2 linked regions of the Metabacillus sp. B2-18 genome follow. The protein of the gene in region 1 interacts with the protein of each later gene in a pairwise test. Links are inferred from orthologs where the notes say so. Each region holds a gene or a part of one and is shown on either strand. Other genes may lie near its edges. The genes, in order: LPC09_RS20280 and LPC09_RS21965.

Region 1 (11,202 bases):
GAAGGTGATGTTTTCGTACAATCTGTATTAAAAGAAGGTAGTACTTTTACTGTTAGCTTCCCATTAGTTATTGGGGGAAATCTTAAAGTTGATAAGCCTCATGAACCGGAAAACAAAGGCAAAGTGAATGTCATTATTGTTGAAGATGATAACAGTCTTGCAAATCTTCTTCAAACAGAATTAGAGGAAAGTCATTTTTATGTAAAAATCTACAGCAACGGAGAAGAGGCATTAGCAGCAATAAAAGAAGAAAAGCCCGATGCTATTGTCCTTGATATCATGTTAGAGGAAAAAGGGCTTGATGGTTGGGATATTATTAAGGAATTAAAAGCAATAGATGAATTTAAGTCAATTCCAATCTTTATTTCAACGGCTCTAGATGAAAAAGAAAAAGGCTTGGCTCTTGGAGCTAACGAATACCTAATAAAACCTTATCAACCAAGCAAACTGTCAAAGTTGATTCTTCAGACCTTGCTCAAAAAGGACTGGAGTGGTCAAATCCTCATTCCTAGCGAAAATGGAGATTACAATAAATAAATGAAAAAACTAGTCTATAAATTAACGGATTCGGTTTCCTAATACAAAAACTAAATTAGCACACCAAGAAGCAGTCCTATTCGCAACTGAATAAGACTGCTTCTTTTTTGTTGATTTATATGGGTTTATTAAATGGACGGTAAATATGCTCTGAATTTCGAACCACTTTTAACATGGAGACATAAAGTTTTGCCTGCAAGAAATTCTCATTGGTATTCCAGTTCAATTGGTGAGCTAAAAAAGATATGTATCTACCAGGGGGATGTCTGAGTGACGGATTAATTGAGTAACCGGTAGTTTCAATAAGCGGAGTTCTTCCGGTTAAACTGAAGAATAGAACTCGGTTGAGGGATATAAGCGGAGTTTTTCCGGTTAAGTAAAGTAAAATGGTCCATTTTCATCTTTTTCGATTAAATAGGCGGAATCTTTCCGTCTATTTAATCTATTTTTTGTGCTATTTCCTCAATAAGAGGAGTTTCTCCGCTTATCTTAGTAGCTTATTTCCTGGCAATTCTTGAAGAGTTGAAAATCACTTTTATGAGTGCTTATCTTGGTATAAAAATGATTGGAATGTTTAAGAGACTGCTTTAAACGGTATATACTAGTGTTAATAGCGATAGAAAGGAGACTTTTTATGTTAAAGAAACACACGCTAGAAACTCATAAACGGGATGAAATGATTGAAGTCACTCATTTAGTTCAATCTTTCATAAATGATCAGAATATGGACGAGGGTGCGGTTTTGGTATATTGTCCACATACAACTGCTGGCATTACGATCAATGAAAATGCCGACCCTGATGTTAAAACTGATATGTTGCGACGCTTTGATGAAGTTTACCCATGGAAGCTTGTCAAAGATTTACACGGAGAAGGTAACACGGCAGCACATATGAAAGCGAGCACTGTTGGCAGCTCGCAAACAATAATCGTTACAAATGGAAGATTATTACTAGGAACATGGCAAGGAATTTACTTCTGTGAATTTGATGGCCCAAGACAACGTGATGTTTATTTTAAGATCATTAGATAAGTGTGAAAGTTTAATGAAATATGTTGGTTGTGGAAATAATAAGCTCCACCCTAAAATGGTTTCTTTTATTTGTTTTATGGTAAAATGAGAAAACATAAAGCACATACCGTTTGAGGTGAAGTATGGAATTTCAGCTTATCTTTTTGGTTTTCCCAGTCATCGTACTTACCATTTCAATAGTTGGTTACATTGTGACGAAAAAAACCTATGTTACACCAGCCATTTTATTTGTCCTCTTTACCTTTTTAATGCTCCTTCTATTCAATGAATCCTTTTTCATTTGGGTGCTACTATACACACTACTTTCTGTTATTGTGACAATGATTATGTACTTATTCGATAGAATAAAAAGGAAGAGAACTGAATAAATGTAAATAAAAGGCAATCGGTCGTTCCCGATTGCCTTTTATTATTAGATTAATGATAAAAAGTGGCACTGCCTAATTTACTAACGATTGTTTTTGCAGCAAGAAAAGTTGGAATCTGAGCTCTAGTATTAGAGAATTGATAAAGATACCGGTTATCTAATCTGGTAACTTGTGATAGAAGATACGCAGACTCCGTTGCATAAGCTTTTCTTCTCTTATTTAAGGATTCAATGATTCCATCTGCTGTTTTTATTCCGATACCATGACCGAAATAAAGGTCATTACCTAAATCAATTACATTTTCTCCTCGCCATTGTGGCGTTTTGGGATTAAATTGAGGATTATCAAAATACAAGCAATCTCCTGGTAAGTAATCATTTCCCCGTCTCGTATAAATTGGCAAATCATTATCTGATTGCCAGTCGCGAAGGTAAATGCCCTGATAAATACGGTTGAATTGAGCGTTATTAATGGAATCTAAAACAGCTTTATAAAAGATGATCACCATCGCAGTAGCACATTCAAATCCATACTCTACACCATTCTGGAAAATATCGTTAATGGCATCAGCCGGATTAATTCCTTGCTTTAGTTTAAATCCACCTTGCTCTGTTAAATGCCAAAAACGTTCATTACAGTGAGCACGTTCAAACGTCGTAAATTTAGCCTTACTAGCTAATAAGTCGCGAGCAGCCTGGATGGTTGCATATCGTATTTGAAGTGTGAATTGAAAATGTTGCCTATTCATAAAAGAATAGGTTTCTTGATAACGATCCATTTTGTCGATCATTTCAATTTGTTCTGCCTTAAAAGCGGAGGATTTTAATTCGTTTCCATTCACTTCTCTGTTTCCTATGATAATCATGATGTCCCCTCCTTAATTTGTCATCATTTAAGTGTATGGTGAAAATTATGAGGTTAGAAATACATTATCAAGATTTTGTCGTGAAATCAGGCCATAAAAAAACGCAATAGCAGGAAACGCTAATGCGTTATAGACATTTATTTCTTATTTTCAGGTACTTCAGTTTCAGCAAACGTATCAACAAGTTTTTTTAAATTTGTTGTTAATTCATCATCAGCTATTGGAAGACCATGGCCTGATATAGCGATAGAAGGATTAACGGACTGTAGTTTTTTTACCGATTCTTCAGCAGCTTTCCAATCTGTTGTAAAGTATGCAGGTGGACCATGCATTTCTTGTTTTTGGGTCATCACGTCGTATAAGGATTCTTGTTCAACTGTTGTAAAAGCATCTCCGACAATTAGAGCTCGATCGGATTCTCTGAACAAAGAAATGTGACCAGGCGTATGTCCAGGTGTATGGATGAACCTCCAGTCTGCTAAAGAAGGAATAAAACCCTCCTCATTTAGCTGTTCAAGATTTGAGCTAACATCTATACTATGTCTTGGAAACATCGGTGACATTTTAGCAACCAGTCCTTCAGCCTCTTGGTTTGGTGGTGGATAGTCACTTCTTCCAGACAAATAAGGTGCTTCTAAAGGATGGGCATATACCGGAACATCCCATTTATTTAATAATTCTTTTAACGCTCCTACATGGTCAAAATGTCCATGCGTTAAAACGATACTAGTAGGTTTGCAGCCCTCCCCGAATCGCTTTTCAGCTTCAGATATAATGAGCTCGTGTGATCCAGGCATTCCTGCATCAACTAAGACAAATTCATTAGACTTCTTAGGATCTCCAATAAATACGACATTTACGATTTGAACAGATAAACAAAAAACATCTGGTACTACTTCAATTCCCATTCCACTAGTAACCGAAGTCATTGGCATTTTTTTCACTTTCTAACCCCCACTGTTTCAAATTCTATGATAGTATTTCAAAAAAAAAGAGAGAGTATGATATAGAGATACAATTTTCATTAAAAGGTAGGATAGTTTCCAGGTGGACCTATCTTCATCTATAATAGTGAAGGAAAGCATCATACACTATCTACGCGGGGAGAGAGTTTTACATGTATATTGTTCATTCAACCTTTAATGTCCCAATAGAGAAGGTGGAAGAGGTTATAGGAATATATCAGACACGTTCTAAACTTGTCGATACATATGAGGGGTTTGAATCGTTTCAGTTATTACAAAACGAAGTAAAACCTAATGAATTAACCGTTCAAATTAATTGGAAAACAAAGCAAGATTATTTAAATTGGGTAACAAGTGATGCTTACAAAAAAGTACATGAACTTGAGAAAAATTACCCTGATCAAGAACTTGCATCTATTAAACCAATTGTTCAAAGATATGAAGTGGTGGCAGAATGAAGCAGGAAGTCATTGCCTCTATGATTGATGAGATTGTTGAAGGAATATATGAAGCCTATCCAATTTTAGAAGAAAAATATGGAGAACTAGGTAGAAAAAAATGTGTTGAAGATAATTATCATCATTTTAAGCATTTAGATACGGCCTTTTCTCTTAATGAGGAAAAGTTGTTTATTGACTATGCACTTTGGCTAAATAATATTTTAACTTCACGTGGAATGAAGGAAGATCATTTGATTGATAATTTTGAAAGAATCATCAAAGTATTACATAATGAACAAACAGAGGAAGCAGAGAAATATAAGATGTATCTAAAGTCTGTAATCGTAACATTAAAGAGTGAGAAACAGAGGAAGGGGCAATAGTTGCTCCTTCTTTTTGTATTGGACTACCTTTTTGGTGTTAAAACAATTTTCCTTTCACCTTCACCTTTACTTTTAAGCTTGTAAACAATTCCGAGAAAAAGCGGAGCAAGAGAGGTGACATATAAAAATGACCAATCCTGAAAAACAAGATAATCTACGAAATAACCAACACAAAGTAAACCAAAAATAATAAAGAAAAGCAACGAAATGTGTTGGTATTCTTTATAAATGAATCGTCTACGTCCTATGAAAGATCTCATCTATACCTCTCCTTTTATTTTACTCCTATGTTTCCCTTTATTGGTAACTATATGCTAAATATAACTTGTTAGATGTTATGAATGATTTTTTTTAGAAAGAATAAGCATTATTTATTGACAGAAGAAGATAAAAAAATTATAGTTAAACACGTTAATAGTTAAATAGTTTAATTACTTTGAAAGGGTGGCTCCTTTTATGAAGGAAAAACAAATAGAAGAATTAATTAATCGGTATCTTGCAGTAAGCTTTTCTGTTACCAAAAAGGGGGAAAGCCTTGTTAAGGATAGTATAGGGGACTTTATAACGAACGATCAGCACTATACGCTCAGATATATACATAAAGTTGGTACGTGTACCTCTACTGAGCTATCTGAGATCTTTGATGTGAAAAAAAGTGCCATTACAGCAATCATTAATCGACTAACAGAAAAGGAGTTAATTAAACGAACAAGGGATGAAAATGACCGTAGGGTTATTTATTTAACCTTAACGGAAAAGGGAACAGAATTGTTTGAAAAAACAGAAGAGAAAATTCATAGGCTAGTTGAGTCGATCATTACCAGCTTTGATGAAGATGAAATAGTCTCATTTATTGAAACATATGAGAAATTAAACACTCTGTTGGATAATTTAAAAGACTGTAAAATGGAGGAGTAGTTGTGAACGCAATTATAAAAGGCAAATGGCTTGTTATCATTGGATGGGTAGCAATCGTTGTAGGACTATTTTTAGTTGCTCCTAACATGGCGGACCTAGTAAAGGAAAAGGGCCAGGTTAGTGTGCCAGATGGTTATTCATCATCGTTAGCCGACGAAATCATGAATGAAGTCCAGGAGAAAGAAAGTGTAGGAGATGAAATTTCAGCAGCACTCGTTTTTCATAATGATAATAAATTAACGAATGAAGAAATAAAGGAAGCTGAAAAAGCGATTCACTTGTTAGAAGAAAATGAAGAATTAGATGTTACGGATATTTTAACTCATTTTAATGAGGAAGCATTAGAAGAGCAGTTAGTTTCGGAAGATGGAAAAACGATTCTTGCTAATGTGACGATTAACAGAAATGATCGTGAAGCAAAAGAGATATCTGCATTACTCTATGAAACAATTGAAGATGTAGATGTTGAACATTATTATACAAGTGGCTGGATGATTGATCAGGATGTAATGACAAGCTCACAGGAAGGTTTAAAGAAAACTGAGGGAATTACAGTTGTCTTTATTTTAGCTGTCTTACTGTTAGTTTTCCGATCAATTATTGCACCAATTATCCCTTTAATAACAGTAGGTCTTACCTATTTAGCATCACAATCAATCGTTTCTGTGCTGGTTGATGTTGTGAATTTTCCAATATCTAACTTCACACAAATTTTCTTAGTGGCTGTGTTATTTGGGATTGGGACAGATTATTGTATTCTTTTATTAAGTCGTTTTAAAGAAGAGTTATCACATAGGGAGAGTGTTACAGAGGCAATAGTTGAGACATATCGTAACGCGGGAAGAACTGTTTTCTTTAGTGGCTTAGCTGTTATGATTGGGTTTGCTGCAATTGGCTTTTCACAATTTAAATTGTATCAATCAGCATCAGCTGTTGCAGTAGGAGTTGCCATTCTTTTAATAGCTTTATTTACTGTTGTTCCATTTTTCATGGCTGTACTAGGGAACAAAATCTTCTGGCCATCAAAAGGTACATTAGAGCACAAAGATAGTAAAATTTGGGGAGTCGTTGGACGTTTTTCTCTTGCAAGACCTCTTATTGCCCTTCTTGTTGTTGCGTGTGTATCTGTGCCGTTTTTAACCTTCTACGATGGAGAATTATCATTTAATTCACTAGAGGAAATAGGTGGAGATTATAATTCGATAAAAGCTTTTAATGCTATTTCAGATAGCTTCGGACCTGGGGATTCAATGCCGACTCAAGTAGTTCTGGAGAATGATGAAGAAATGGGTTCAACTGAATACATCGCGCTCGCTGAGAAAATTACAAAGGAATTAGAAAAGGTTGATTTAGTTGACACTGTGCGATCTGTAACAAGACCGACTGGAGAAAAAATTGAAGATTTTTATGTATCAAAACAAGCAGAAAGTCTTGAAGAAGGCCTTGGAGAAGGCAATGAAGGAATCGAAAAAATCAGTGATGGTTTAGCGGAAGCAGAGAGTGAAATGGCTGGTTCTGCACCAAAGTTAAAAGAAGCGACTGATGGTATCGGTGATTTAATTACTGGAACGACAAAACTTAATTCAGGTGTAACAGAGCTTCAATCAAGCCTGGCTCAAATTGAAGATGGAATCCGTCAAACTTCAACTGGTTCTGGGGATTTAAAAGCCGGATTAGCTGAGGCAAAAGCAGGGGCAGAAGAAATTCTTGCAGGAAGCGAACAATTATTGAAGGGATACCAAGAAGCTGAAACAAATATCGGTAAACTAAATAGTGAATATGTCAAAGTCGGAACAGGTATCTCTGATTTATCAGGTGCACTAAATTCGTTGAATTCAAATTTTGAGGCTTTAGAAAATAATGAGGCATATGTGGGGCTAGCAGAAGATTCAAATTATGCTGCAATAAAGGGAACCGTTCAAAATGTTGCACAAACACAATTACCAGAATTAGCAGGTGGTATGGAGAAGCTAAATGCTGGACTTGCAGCAATACAAGGCGGAATGAACACAGCAAATAGTCAATTCCCAAAATTAATTGAAGGACAGCAGCAAATTGTAAACGGACTCCAACAACTAATTCAAGGAATTGATCAGCAACAAGCTGGCTTAAATCAGCTTGCTGATTACCAAGGTCAAGCCGTTAACGGTATTCCGCAATTTTCAAATGGTCTTTCAGAGGTAACGAAAGGACAGCAGCAACTACTTGATGGATTTGGTGATTTAGACGGTCAAATGAGTCAATTAACAGATGGATTATCACAAAGTGTTGACGGTTTGAACAAAGTGTCTGATGGTCTTGGCTCTGCTCAGGATTATTTAGCTGACTTGTCTCAATCATCTGAATCAGGGTTTTATTTACCAGAAGAAGTGTTAGAGAGTGAGGACTTCGAACAGGCATTAGACACCTATTTGTCTGACGATCGTAAAGTCATGACGCTTGATGTTATCTTCAAAGCAAATCCTTATTCAAACGAAGCAATTAATCAAGTGGATGAGTTAAATGCTGCAATTGAAAGAGCTACGAAAGATACGAAGCTTGAAAATGCAAAGGTGGCTATTGGTGGAATTACAAGTACGAATGCTGACTTAAGTACAATGTCTAACAACGATTATTCACGTACAGTTGTTTTAATGCTTGTTGGTATTTCTATTATTCTTGTTTTCTTGTTCCGCTCAATTATTATGCCAATCTATATAATTGGATCATTAATACTAACTTATTATACAGCTATGGGAATTAATGAAGTGATCTTTGTTAACATCTTGGGTTATTCGGGAATTAGCTGGGCAGTGCCGTTCTTCGGATTTGTCATATTAGTAGCTTTAGGCGTAGATTATAGCATTTTCTTAATGGATCGCTTTAATGAATATAAAGATCTTTCAGTTGGTGAAGCGATGCTGCTTGCGATGAAGAAAATGGGAACAGTTATTATTTCAGCTGTTGTCATTTTAGGTGGGACATTTGCAGCAATGATTCCATCAGGCATGTTATCTCTTATTCAAATAGCATCGATTATTCTAACAGGATTACTGTTATATGCGCTCATTGTATTACCACTATTTATTCCAGTTATGGTAAAAACATTTGGACCAGCAAATTGGTGGCCATTTAAAAGAGCTTAATAGTAAGAGGAAGGCAGTTGACATCGTGTCAACTGCCTTTTTAAATAGATATTTTTTCTGAAATAGTTTAGATTTTTTTAAAGTTTACCGATATAACAAATAGGCTATAAGATAGATGAGTCTTGTGGTTAAATTTATGGTTGAAATAAGGAGAATCTCCTATGTCACATGTTAGTTTGCGGACATTTTTTTCATTAACATTTTTAATCTTTATTATATTGTTAACAGCTGTTTTAACTATTTCTGTAGGATCTAAATCAAGTGAGGAAATGGAAGAAGAAATTGGAAACTCATTATCAAATGTTTCCTATCAGATGGCTGATAAATTAGACTTTTTTATGTGGTCCCGATATAACGAATTAAAACTGCTTAGTGAACTAAACACGATAAAAGATGAGGGGAATCTTGATGAAAAGAGAGTCCTTTTAAACGAGTTACAAAAGAACATCTCTTCTTTTTCCTGGGTCGGAATAACCGATAAAGAAGGGGAAGTAATTGTAGCAACAAATAATATGTTAGTTGGAAATAGCATTAAAGAGCGACCTGTTTATCTTGAGGCAATTAAAAAGCCATTTGTTGGTGATGTCCATGAAGCGGTATTGCTTGCAAAATTAATACCTAGTCCCAATGGAGAACCTGTGGAGTTTGTTGATATTAGCTTTCCAATCCGAAATCAGAAGGGAGAGTTTTCGGGGGTACTAGCCTCTCACCTTAGCTGGGATTGGTCAAAAGAAATACATAGATCGATTATTGAGCCGTATAAAGCACACTTAAATAGTGCAAAACGAGTTGAAGTTTTTATCATTCGTTCAGACGATAATCGTATTCTGTTAGGTCCAGGTGATATGATTGGTACAGCTTTGCCGACATCGATTACAAATGACAATTCGGTATCTGATGAGAACTGGAATATTAGGAAATGGCCTGATGGAAAGGACTATGTAACAAGTTATTCATACAGTGATGGATATTTAAATTATCCTGGTCTAAACTGGAAGATTATTGTACGAGAGCCTGTTGACTATGCCTTTGCCTCGGTTGAAAAGCTAAAAAGCTATACATTAACAGTAGGAATGATAGCCGCGATTTTGTTTGCAGTGATTGGTTGGTTTATTGCGGGTAGAGTTGCGAATCCGCTTAAGGAAATTGCTATTGCAGCCAATCAATTAAAAAGGGGAGAACGTACAGAAATGCCTTATTTCACACGAATTAAGGACTTGAATGACCTTTCCTTATCCTTAAGAGAAATGGTTGAAACCATTATGGAAACAAAATCTGAGCTTGGCAGAATGAAAAAACTTGCTCTAAAAGACAGCCTTACAGGGCTACCAAACAGAGTAGCATTATACTCTTATATTGATAAAAAGTTAGAAAACGAAGCTAATGATGAAAACTATCTCTTTTTATTTATGGATTTGGATGGCTTTAAAGATATAAATGATACTTACGGCCATCAGGCGGGTGACTATTTATTAGTGAAAGTTGCGGAAAGACTGAAGACGTTTGTTAAGGAAGGGGATTTTGCTGCTCGACTCGGTGGAGATGAATTCATTTTAATTATTCGTTGTGAAACAAATTCCAGAATTGATGAAGGTATCAAATTAGGAGAAAGCATAATTAGTTCCATCAATTCACCGATCTTGTTAGGAGATGGAGTTGAGGTTGTTATTAGATGTAGTATTGGTGGAGCTATTTGGCCTGAATGTGGCATAGAACCTGATGAGGTTATTGATTTAGCAGATCAAGCCCTTTATCAATCTAAAGATAAGGGGAAGAACCAGGTAACCTTTTATCAAGCATAAACAGGCCATTTTTGAAATGAAGATGTAACATTTTAAAATGAATGATCAGTTTTTTGAAAATGTATTAAAATAACACGAATGAAATAATGAATAATCATTCCATATAGGATTAATCCAATAAATGAGCAGGTATGTGTCCACCACTTGTGATTGGCATACATCTCAAACTTTACAAAAGTAGGTTCAATAATAAATGCGAGTACACCAGCAAAAATAATATATTTCCACATATAAGAAGTAAGTGTTGGTGAATATTGATAGATTAGCATTGAAAAAACAGGGATAACGGCAAGATCAGCCGGTAAAAGTGGTGGAATAATTGGAATAAGCTTGTCAGGATATCCCCACAATCCAAGATAAACTCCTACTTCATCTAAAAATGAAGCAAGCAAAGAACTAATAAGTCCGAATATAATAAGCTCGAGTGATCTACTCCGATCTCTTAATTTATTCCATACTATAAAAGGTCCAATTGTTGATAATAATAGAAACCACCATGTTGCAGTAAACAAATCATCGTGATACCAATGGGAAAAGCTTGTGTTATTTAGGTTTTCATTTATTTTTAAAATATCCTGGTAGGTAGGGGTATTCATTTTACCACCTCATGTAAATCAGAATCTTTATTCACTATAATGGGCATTAGTGGTAAGAAATATGTAGGTTTTTATCGAACATTTGTGGATAAAAGCTTGTTTAGTTTCTTGATTTACACAAAAATAAGTGTTAAGATTGACTTAATTATTTTTGTTCGGATAAGACTGAG
Region 2 (11,254 bases), 350 kb from region 1 along the record:
TGCGCCGTCTTCATGGGCGTGGTTGCTTGTTCTCTTTTTTATTCCGGTTTTAGGATTTGTGCTTTATCTTCTTTTTGGTCAAAATTTAAGTCGATACCACATGTTTCAATGGGAAGACCGGAAAAAGCTTGGAATTGAAAAACTGTTGGCCAATCAGCTTGAAGATATACGCAAAAATACATTTGCTTTTCAAAGTGAAACGGCAAAGCAGCATAAGCAGCTGATTAATATGCAGGTTATTAACAATGATGCGGTGTTAACAGAAGATAACTCTGTTGATATTTTTACAGATGGAAATGAGAAGTTTTCCCAATTGTTCAAGGATATTGAAGAGGCGACCGATCACATTCATTTACAATATTATATTTTGAAAAACGGAGAACTTGGTAAAAAGCTGGTTGCGGCTTTAACGAAGAAGGCAGCCCAGGGTGTTAAAGTAAGAGTTTTATATGATGATCTTGGCTCGAGAGGATTAAGAAAATCGTTTTTCAAAGAGCTTCGTGCTGCAGAAGGAGAGGTGGAGGGGTTTTTTCCTTCAAAGCTAAGATGGATAAATTTGCGTTTGAATTATCGTAATCATCGGAAGCTTGTCATTATTGATGGTAAAACAGGGTATGTAGGTGGCTTTAATGTGGGTGACGAATATTTAGGGCTTGATCCTTCATTCGGTTACTGGCGTGATACACACTTAAGAATTCAAGGAACAGCGGTACATGCGATTCAAGCAAGGTTTATTCTTGATTGGAATCAAGCAACAGAAAAGCGGACAATTGCTTATTCACAGGAGCTTTTCCCTGAACCTGTTACGGCAGTTGGAAACAGCAGCTTGCAAATTGTGACGAGCGGTCCTGATTCTGAATGGGAACAAATTAAAAATGGCTATATCAAGATGATTTCTACCGCAAAAAAATCCGTTTGTATTCAAACACCCTATTTTATTCCTGATGCTAGCCTGCTTGATGCGTTAAAAATAGCCTGTTTATCAGGAATTGAAGTGCAGCTTATGATTCCGAATAAGCCTGATCATCCATTTGTGTACTGGGCCACCCTTTCATATGTTGCCGAATTATTAAATTCAGGTGCAAAGGTGTACATATATGACAATGGTTTTATTCATGCCAAAATGATTGTAGTAGATAATGAAATTGCCTCAGTTGGAACAGCAAATATTGATGTAAGAAGCTTCAAATTGAATTTTGAGGTAAATGCGTTTATTTATGATGAAGATCTTGCTAGAAAGCTATCAGAAGAGTTTCAACATGATGTTTTGCAGTCAAGGGAGTACACACTAGAAGCTTATCATCAACGTTCGAAGACCATTCGTTTTAAGGAATCTGTTTCCAGATTGCTATCTCCTATCTTATAATGAAAATAAGCCCTTTTTACTATTTGTCTGTTTTTTAATGAGTGTAATTACGAACTAGTATGATAAGGAGGAAATTGTGTGGTAGAGCTACTAAAATTAAAGCCTGTTTTTAAAGAACGAATTTGGGGTGGAACAACATTGAGAGATTCCTTCGGGTACGATATTCCGAGTGAACATACTGGAGAGTGTTGGGCAATTAGTGCACATCCTAATGGAAATAGTACCGTTCAAAATGGACTCTTTGCAGGAAAGGAATTAAGTTGGCTATGGGAAAACCACCAAGAGCTTTTTGGACATATAAGAGGCGATCGCTTTCCTCTATTAACGAAAATACTAGATGCTAAAGCAGACTTAAGTGTACAAGTTCATCCGGACGATACATATGCGAAAGAACATGAAAATGGCGAACTAGGCAAAACAGAGTGCTGGTATATTATCGATTGTAAAGAAGGAGCCGAAATGATTTTTGGCCATCATGCCCGTACAAAGGAAGAGCTGGTCACGATGATTCATTCTGGTCGTTGGGAGGACTTGTTAAGAAGAGTGAAAATTAAGCCGGGTGACTTTTTTTATGTTCCAAGCGGGACCATTCATGCGTTATGTGAAGGAACACTTGTGTTGGAAACACAGCAAAGCTCTGATACAACTTATCGTGTGTACGATTATGACCGTGTTGATCAAAATGGTGAGAAAAGAGAGCTGCACCTATCAAAGGCTATTCAAGTGACAACTGTCCCAGACGATGTGAATCAAGTAAAAACTCATATTGAAGAAAATAGATCAACGATGATTACGACATTTGTAAAAGAAGAGTACTTTTCTGTTTATAAATGGAATGTTGTTGATGAATATAAACATAAAAAAGAAGCACCGTTTCTCTTGTGCAGTGTAATTAATGGACAAGGGTCTGTAAAAACAAAGGAAGAAACACTTTCGCTTCAAAAGGGTGACCATTTTCTAGTAACAGCCAATACAAAAGAAATGATCGTAGATGGGACACTTGAACTGATTGTGTCGCATACATAATCGAGTCTCCTTGCTTAAGGGGATTTTTTTATGTATGTTTGCAACTGTGTTGAAGGAAGATTCAGGGGAGGGAACAGATCGCGAAAATGAAACGATTGGATGAATGTAAGGGAAATTGGGGAAGAGCATGGCTCATCCCTTTTTCTATTTTACAGCTTAAAGTAGTGCTCAATGACAGAATTTAATTCTTCTAAACCAGGGGCGTTTTTTATATTGCTTAACATTCCTTTGATCACGGGTAAACGCGGTGAATCTCCCTTTATTTCTTCTTCAATTACATCTAGTGTGATTAAAAAAGCTTCATTATCAATCTTATTTTTCACCAGTGAAATTTCTCTGACTAAATCCTCCTTCGTTAACTCCGGGTATTGCTCTGTTAACTGACAGACAAATTCATCTGATAATATTGGTTCTTCATCTGATTTTAAGTAGCCTTCTACTAAATCATCAGCTCGTCTTAAAACAAAGACTGCAAACTTCTGAAGATCAAATTGTCCTAAATCAAGAATAATCAGTTTTAAATACGATTGAACAATACCTTGTAGAATCATATTTAAATCGAAAATATAACGGTCAATTTTTGAGCCATAAATAGCGTGAAGAGATCTATGATAAAATCTCCCAATATTTTGAGTCATTTTCTTAATAAAGTCCTCAATCTCAGAATTTATTGGTATTGCTTGTTCACGTGTTTGCATAATAATAAATTCTTTGTTTTTTTGAATTTCTTCTAGCTGAGTTTTTAGCTGAAGAACAAATGCATCACGAGGGGATAAATCTTTAATCGGTACGGAATCGACTTTAGATTGAATTAATTGAAATTGATACTTAAATGCTGCCAGAAGTAGGGCATCCTTCGATTTAAAGTATAAGTAAAAAGCGCCTTTTGAAATTCCGCAAGCATCAACAATTTCTTGAATCGATGTAGCGGAATATCCTTTTGTGGCAAAAATACTAACGGCGGCCTCAATAATTTTCTTTTCCTTTTCCTTCATTTTGACCTCCTTACTACAAAAGACTTAGCCTCTATATTGAGTTTTTTATAGCTTGATATAAAAACATTTACAAAAAAATTAAAGTTTATTAACAAAATGTTCGTTGACTCTGACTGACTAGTCATTTATATTATTAATTATTGTGACCCGATAGTCAATTAGATTCTAAAAAATGGAGGATGTTATGAATAGCATAATTAATTTTGTATTGAAAAACAAATTTGCTGTATGGCTGCTTACAATAATTATAACAGTAGCTGGGCTATATTCCGGATTAAACATGAAGCTTGAAACAATCCCGAATATTAATACCCCGATTATTTCAGTTACAACCATTTATCCAGGGGCTACTCCTGAAGAAGTCGCTGATCATGTCACAGAACCAATTGAAAAGATTGTTCAAAATTTAAATGGAGTAAATGTTGTTAGCTCAAACTCTATGCAAAATGCATCATCGCTTCAAATCGAATACGGATTTGAAAAAAATATGGATGAAGCTGAAGATGAATTAAACGATGCATTAACGGATATTGAACTTCCTGATGGCGCTAATGAACCTGGCGTTTCAAGAATTAGTTTAAATGCATTTCCTATTTTAGCATTAAGTATTGCGAATGAAGATCAATCACTTGCAGAGCTTACCACTGTTGTTGAAGACGAAATCATCCCTGCTTTAGAAGGGGTTGAAGGTGTTTCTTCTGTTCAAGTATCTGGACAACAGTTAGAGGAAGTATTGTTTACTTTTAAAGAAGATAAAATAACAGAGCTAGGTTTAGATACAGAGACAGTAAAAGGTCTTATTCAAGGCTCTGATGTTAATTTTCCATTAGGAGTTTTAACATTAGATGAAACAGAAAAATCTGTGGTAGTTGATGGAAACATTACAACAATTGATGATTTGAAAAATATTGAAATTCCAGTTATGCCTTCGGCGCAAGGAAATCAACAGGCAGCAGCACAAGGTGGTCAATCGGCTGATATGACCGCTCAGTCACCACAAACTGGTGCGGGCCAAGCCCAAGCCCAAGCCCAAGCACAAATGTCTGCTAAGATCGAATTGCCTACTGTGAAACTTTCAGAAATTGCTGATATCGAATTAGTTGGAAAGGCAGAGTCGATTTCTCGTACTAATGGGAAAGAAGCAATCGGTATTCAAATTGTAAAAGCATCAGACGCTAATACAGTAGATGTTGCCAACGGTATTGAAGAAAAATTAGCTGATTTTGAAGATGAAATTGAAGGTCTTGATGTTGTTTATACACTTGACCAAGCAACACCAATTGAAGAGTCAGTTGGGACAATGCTAAGTAAAGCACTATTTGGAGCACTTTTCGCGGTTGTTATTATTCTCTTATTCTTAAGAGATATTAAATCAACATTAATCTCAATTATTTCAATTCCGTTGTCATTATTGATCGCAATTATCCTGTTAAATCAAATGGGTATTACGCTGAACATGATGACACTTGGTGCGATGACTGTTGCGATTGGTCGTGTTGTTGATGACTCGATCGTTGTTATTGAAAATATTTACCGAAGAATGTCACTTAAAGGTGAACAATTAAAAGGTAAGGCATTAGTTCGTGAAGCAACAAAAGAGATGTTCATACCAATTATGTCATCGACAATCGTTACGATCGCGGTATTCTTACCGTTAGCGCTTGTAAAAGGAATGATCGGGGAACTATTCTTACCATTCGCATTAACAATGGTATTTGCGCTTTTAGCATCATTATTAGTTGCAATCACAATTGTACCAATGATGGCGCACAGTTTATTTAAGAAAAATTTATATGGTGAAAGCAAAAAATTAAAGCAACATGACGAACACAAACCAGGCAAAATGACAGGTGCTTATCGTTCAATTCTAAATTGGACGTTGAACCACAAGATCATTACCTCCTTGATTGCGATTGCTATGTTAGTAGGAAGTTTATTCTTAGTTCCGGTTATCGGGGTTAGTTTCTTATCATCTGAAGAAGAAAAAATGATGATCGTTACGTACAAACCAGAGCCAGGTGAAACAAGAGAGCAAGCAGAAGAAGCAGCTTTAAGTGCTGAAGAATTCTTCTTGGATAGAGAACATGTGAAAACAGTACAATATTCACTTGGTAGTGAAAACCCAATGAATCCTGGTGATACAAACAGTGCGATGTTCTTCATTCTTTATGAAGATGACACACCTGAATTTGCAGAAGAAAAAGAACAAGTTGTTGAAGATTTAATTGAAGTAGCAGCTGGTGGGGGAGAATGGGCTTCACAAGACTTTGCTTCAATGGGATCTAGCAATGCAATTACAATGTATGTTTATGGCAACAGCATGGAAGACATTGAGCCTGTTGTAGCAGATATCCAAGAGATTATGGAAAACAATGATTCTCTTAAAAATGTAGAATCAAGTATGTCAGAAACATATGAAGAGTACACATTTGTAGCTAATCAAGAAGAGTTAAGTAAGTACGGATTAACAGCAGCTCAAATCGGTATGGCGCTTAACCCAACAAGAGAACGTCCAGTATTAACAACAGTTGAAAAAGACGGTGAAGACCTAAATGTGTATCTTCAAGTTGATGAAGAAACGTATGAAAATGTTGATGATTTAACAGAAAAAACCATTCAATCTCCACTTGGAACAGGAGTGAAAATTGGTGATGTAGTTGACGTACAAGAAGGTGAAACATCAAATACTGTCACAAGACGTGATGGAAAAATCTATGTTTCAGTTTCAGGTGAAATCACAACAGATGATGTTGCAAAAGTTTCAACAGATGTTCAAACAAAGGTAGACGATTTAGAACTTCCGTCAACAATTGAAGTAAATATGGGTGGGGTATCAGCGGACATCCAAGAATCATTTACTCAATTAGGTTTAGCCATGTTAGCAGCGATTGCGATCGTTTATCTGATCTTAGTTATCACTTTCGGTGGAGCACTAGCACCATTCGCGATTCTGTTCTCCTTACCGTTTACAGTAATCGGTGCTCTTGTCGGCTTATTAATTGCTGGTGAAACATTAAGTGTTAACTCAATGATTGGTGCTCTAATGCTGATCGGTATCGTTGTAACAAACGCGATTGTATTAATTGACCGCGTAATCCACAAGGAGAAAGAAGGCTTAAGCACACGTGAGGCCATTTTAGAAGCGGGTACAACTCGTCTTCGTCCAATCCTCATGACAGCAATCGCTACAATCGGTGCCCTCATCCCACTAGCACTAGGACTAGAAGGCGGCGGGATGATCTCAAAAGACCTTGGTGTAACGGTAATTGGTGGTTTAACAAGTTCCACGTTATTAACGCTTGTTATAGTGCCAATCGTATATGAAGCATTAAGCAAGGTGCGTCGTAAAAAAACGTTAGTTGAAGAAGAATAAAAATAATAGGGAACCTAGCACATTTGTGTTGGGTTCTTTTTTAGTTTGTGCTCTATTAACAGGAACTGAGTGTAAATTGCCCAAATCGCAGGAATAATTGCTATTCACCCGGGAATCGAGACAGGAATAAGCGCCAGCCCCCGATAGGAGTCCCGATTGTCCTTGAATCGAGACAGGAATAAGCGCCAGCCCCCGATAGGAGTCCCGATTGTCCTTGAATCGAGACAGGAATAAGCGCCAGCCCCCGATAGGAGTCCCGATTCTCCTTGAATCGAGACAGGAATAAGCGCCAGCCCCGATAGGAGTCCCGATTGTCCTTGAATCGAGACAGGTATAAGCGTCAGCCCCCGATAGGAGTCCCGATTGTCCTTGAATCGAGACAGGAATAAGCACCAGCCCCCGATTGTAGTCCCGATTGTCCTTGAATCGAGACAGGAATAAGCGCCAGCCCCCGATAGGAGTCCCGATTGTCCTTGAATCGAGACAGGAATAAGCGCCAGCCCCCGATTGTAGTCCCGATTCTCCTTGAATCGAGACAGGTATAAAAGCCAGCCCCCGATAGGAGTCCCGATTCTCCTTGAATCGAGACAGGAATAAGCGCCAGCCCCCGATAGGAGTCCCGATTCTCCTTGAAACGAGACAGGTATAAAAGCCAGCCCCCGGTTCGAGTCCCGATTCCCCCTGACTCGAGACAGGTATAAGCGCCAGCCCCCGATTGTAGTCCCGATTGTCCTTGAATCGAGACAGGAATCAGCGCCAGCCCCCGATTGTAGTCCCGATTCTCCTTGAAACGAGACAGGTATAAAAGCCAGCCCCCTATTCGAGTCCCGATTCCCCCTGACTCGAGACAGGAATAAGCGCCAGCCCCCGATTGTAGTCCCGATTGTCCTTGAAACGAGACAGGAATAAGCGCCAGCCCCCGATTGTAGTCCCGATTGTCCTTGAAACGAGACAGGTATAAAAGCCAGCCCCCGGTTCGAGTCCCGATTCTCCCTGACTCGAGACAGGTATAAGCGCCAGCCCTCGATTCTAGTCCCAAATATACCAAGAGAAGAAAATCTATTCCTCATACAATCGACTAATTTAGACAAATGTCGACGAAAATATTTTCCAACTATCTAGCATAATAACCATTGAATAAGCTACAATACGAGTAAACTTGATAAATTTGTCATGTTTTTATATTTACATACGTATCAATAAATAAGGACAAGGTTTCTTGGGGGAATAAACGGTGTTTTCAAAGGGTAAAAAAGATAAATTTTCAGAGCTTTTATTAAAAATGACAGACAATCTTAAATCAACAACACAGTATTGCATTGAGCAAAACATTTCAAATCATCATGAGTTACAGATTTTCTTAGAAGCAATAAAAGAGTATGAATCAACAGGTGATGAGCTCATTCAAACGATTACGAGAGAGCTTAACCAAACGTTTATCACGCCAATCGACAGAGAGGACATCCTTCAACTTGCGATCGATATCGATGACGTACTAGACGGTATTGAACATACTGCTGCACTTTTTGAAATGTATTCCGTCACAAATGTAACCGAGCACATGAGAAAATTCGTGAACATTAACCATCAATGTGCCGTAGAAATTTCATTAGCGGTTACATGCTTATCACAGAAAAAATTACAAGCCATCTCACCGTATTCAATAAAGCTTAAAGAACATGAAACAAATAGTGATAATTTACTTCGTACGGCTGTGAAAAATCTGTTTGCTACCGTAAAAGATCCGATTAAAATCATTCAGTATAAAGACATCTATGAATCTCTCGAGGGCATCGTTGACAGCTGTCGTAAAGTGGCAAATACACTTGATAGCATTGTGATGAAAAATGCGTAAGGAGCCGAGCTAGATGGAGATGACCTTACTAATTACATGCTTCATTGTCGTAGGCGCTTTAGCTTTTGATTTTATCAATGGATTTCATGACACGGCAAATGCGATTGCAACGAGTGTTTCAACAAAAGCGCTTAAACCAAGACATGCGGTCATTCTTGCAGCTGTTATGAATTTTATTGGGGCACTTACGTTTACGGGTGTGGCAAAGACGATTACAAGTGGGATTGTGGATCCATTCACATTAGAAAATGGATCTGTTGTGATCTTATCAGCCCTTGTCTCTGCAATCGCATGGAATTTGATTACATGGTATTACGGAATACCGAGCAGCTCTTCACACGCAATTATTGGATCAATTGTTGGGGCAGCAATTGCCGCGTCTGGCTTTGGAAGTATTAACTACTCAGGATTTACAAAAATTGTTCAATCACTGCTAATTTCACCAATTCTAGCATTTATCGTTGGATATGTTGTGTTTAGTCTCTTTAAAGTGCTGTTCAAAAATCACTCGCTAACAAAATCGAATAATCGATTTAGGAGAATTCAAATTTTAACCGCTGCTTTTCAAGCTTATACACATGGGACAAATGATGCCCAAAAAGCAATGGGGATTATCACATTAGCTCTTATTGCCAATAACTATCATCAAACAATGGATATTCCGTTTTGGGTACAATTTTCCTGTGCTTTAGCAATGGGATTGGGTACATCTATTGGTGGATGGAGAATTATTCAAACGGTTGGAAACAAAATTATGAAAATCCGACCAGTTAACGGGGTTGCTGCAGATCTGTCGTCTGCTTCAATTATTTTTGCAGCAACTTATTTTCACCTACCTGTTAGTACAACTCATGTGATTTCTTCTTCTATACTAGGTGTAGGTGCTTCAAATCGGGTAAAAGGAGTTAATTGGGGTACAGCCCAAACAATGATTTTTACTTGGGTGGTAACACTGCCCGCAGCTGCTATTTTGGCAGGAATTGTCTATTACTTTCTTCAGTTCTTCTTGTAATTATTGAGAATGTTTCCCCTCGTCTCACATATAAATGTGTACAAGGAAGATTGGGGGAGATAAAATGGATATCTTATTTTTAATTGTAAGCTTATTATTATTAAGCTTTATCACAGGAATGCGCATGCTGATTTCTATATGGGGCAAGAAATATCGTTATACCACTGCATGGAATTTAGTTGATTCAAAGAATGAACGAAATAATGTGAGAAAACGAGCGGTTAGGAAATATGGAAGATAAGCAGGAGTATTTTACTTCTGCTTTTTTCTGTAATAAAAAATGGGAAGCTATCGTTAATACTTAGTCATTTGTGTATGGTTTTTAAGTGAAAAAGTGAAAAAAGCATACGTAAACGAGAAATGTGTATGCTTTTGCATAGCTAGTCAGGTTAACATCATTCGCAATATCCAGAAAAAGGGAAATTTAATATGAATGGAGCTTAAACTTGTAGTTATTTTCCATTTACGTATCCTTTTTAAGTGAAAAAGTGAAAAAAGCATACGTAAACGAGAAATGTGTATGCTTTTGCATAGCTAGTCAGGTTAACATCATTCGCAATATCCAGAAAAAGGGAAATTTAATATGAATGGAGCTTAAACTTGTAGTTATTTTCCATTTACGTATCCTTTTTAAGTGAAAAAGTGAAAAAAGCATTCGTAAACGAGAAATATGTATGCTTTTGCATAGCTAGTCAGGTTAAAACCATTCGTAAGATCCAGAAAAAGGGAAATTTAATATGAATAGAGCTTAAACTTGTAGTTATTTTCCATTTGCGTATCCTTTCTAAGTGAAAAAGTGAAAAAAGTATACGCAAACGAGAAATGTGTATGCTTTAGCTTAGGTAACAGTTTAATCAATAAGTAAATGCAATGACAAAACTCTATATAAAAACATAAAGTGACCATCAAAACAATATGAGGATTGATGGTCATTTCAGATTATATTTATATATGTTTCGGTAGTTTACGGAAACCCGCAACCATTATTGGCAGCTTTTTTTGTGGTGAATAAACTAACTACGAAATCCCTTTGCCATAAACAACAAATTGTTCTTTCGATCGCTTTGTAGTATATTTGAAGCACGAATTTATTTAAAAGAGGTTATTGCTAATGAGCTTACAACAGGAAATAAATAAACGACGTACGTTTGCCATCATCTCTCACCCGGATGCCGGAAAAACGACGTTAACAGAAAAACTACTTTTCTTTGGTCAAATTATTCGTTCAACAGGGACGGTTAAAGGAAAAAAATCAGGTAAGTTTGCTGCATCAGACTGGATGGAGATCGAGAAAAAACGTGGAATCTCGGTTACATCAAGTGTTATGAGTTTCCCGTATCATGATTTTCACGTGAATATCCTGGATACGCCTGGACACGAAGACTTTAGTGAAGACACATATCGTACATTAACTGCCGTTGACAGTGTTGTGATGATCATCGATTCAACAAAAGGTGTTGAGCCACAAACGATTAAACTTTTTAAAGTATGTCGGATGAGAGGTATTCCGATCTTTACGTTTATTAATAAGCTTGACCGTGAAGGGCGAGATCCGTTAGAGCTTCTTTCAGAAATTGAGGAAGTGCTAGGAATTGAGTCATATCCAATGAACTGGCCAGTCGGAAGC

What was found.
Region 2: the proteins of LPC09_RS20280 (region 1) and LPC09_RS21965 interact in binary tests that used the Bacillus subtilis proteins (3 or more experiments, as listed by UniProt). The link is inferred for Metabacillus sp. B2-18 from one-to-one orthologs.

Annotation. Positions count from the first base shown.
Region 1 is NZ_CP088245.1:3,987,076-3,998,277, reverse strand. The notes cover bases 5,175-8,834. They hold LPC09_RS20280 (MMPL family transporter), read left to right. Parts: upstream 5,175-5,511; coding sequence 5,512-8,634; downstream 8,635-8,834. Other genes in these bases: LPC09_RS20275 (sensor domain-containing diguanylate cyclase), read left to right, coding at 8,796-8,834; LPC09_RS20285 (MarR family winged helix-turn-helix transcriptional regulator), read left to right, coding at 5,175-5,509. Also shown: LPC09_RS20325 (ATP-binding protein), read left to right, coding at 1-537; LPC09_RS20320 (secondary thiamine-phosphate synthase enzyme YjbQ), read left to right, coding at 1,172-1,570; LPC09_RS20315 (DUF2651 family protein), read left to right, coding at 1,693-1,938; LPC09_RS20310 (protein-glutamine gamma-glutamyltransferase), read right to left, coding at 1,988-2,803; LPC09_RS20305 (MBL fold metallo-hydrolase), read right to left, coding at 2,941-3,738; LPC09_RS20300 (antibiotic biosynthesis monooxygenase family protein), read left to right, coding at 3,921-4,226; LPC09_RS20295 (hypothetical protein), read left to right, coding at 4,223-4,591; LPC09_RS20290 (hypothetical protein), read right to left, coding at 4,615-4,851; more of LPC09_RS20285, read left to right, coding at 5,048-5,174; more of LPC09_RS20275, read left to right, coding at 8,835-10,436; LPC09_RS20270 (CBO0543 family protein), read right to left, coding at 10,469-11,032.
Region 2 is NZ_CP088245.1:4,337,872-4,349,125, reverse strand. What follows is about bases 3,249-6,960. They hold LPC09_RS21965 (efflux RND transporter permease subunit), read left to right. Parts: upstream 3,249-3,571; coding sequence 3,572-6,760; downstream 6,761-6,960. Other genes in these bases: LPC09_RS21970 (TetR/AcrR family transcriptional regulator), read right to left, coding at 3,249-3,387. Outside these bases: cls (cardiolipin synthase), read left to right, coding at 1-1,366; manA (mannose-6-phosphate isomerase, class I), read left to right, coding at 1,445-2,392; more of LPC09_RS21970, read right to left, coding at 2,542-3,248; LPC09_RS21960 (DUF47 domain-containing protein), read left to right, coding at 7,995-8,615; LPC09_RS21955 (inorganic phosphate transporter), read left to right, coding at 8,629-9,627; LPC09_RS21950 (hypothetical protein), read left to right, coding at 9,692-9,868; LPC09_RS21945 (peptide chain release factor 3), read left to right, coding at 10,739-11,254. UniProt on the Bacillus subtilis protein: Required for self-resistance to surfactin, an antimicrobial lipopeptide surfactant produced by B.subtilis. Also required for swarming motility.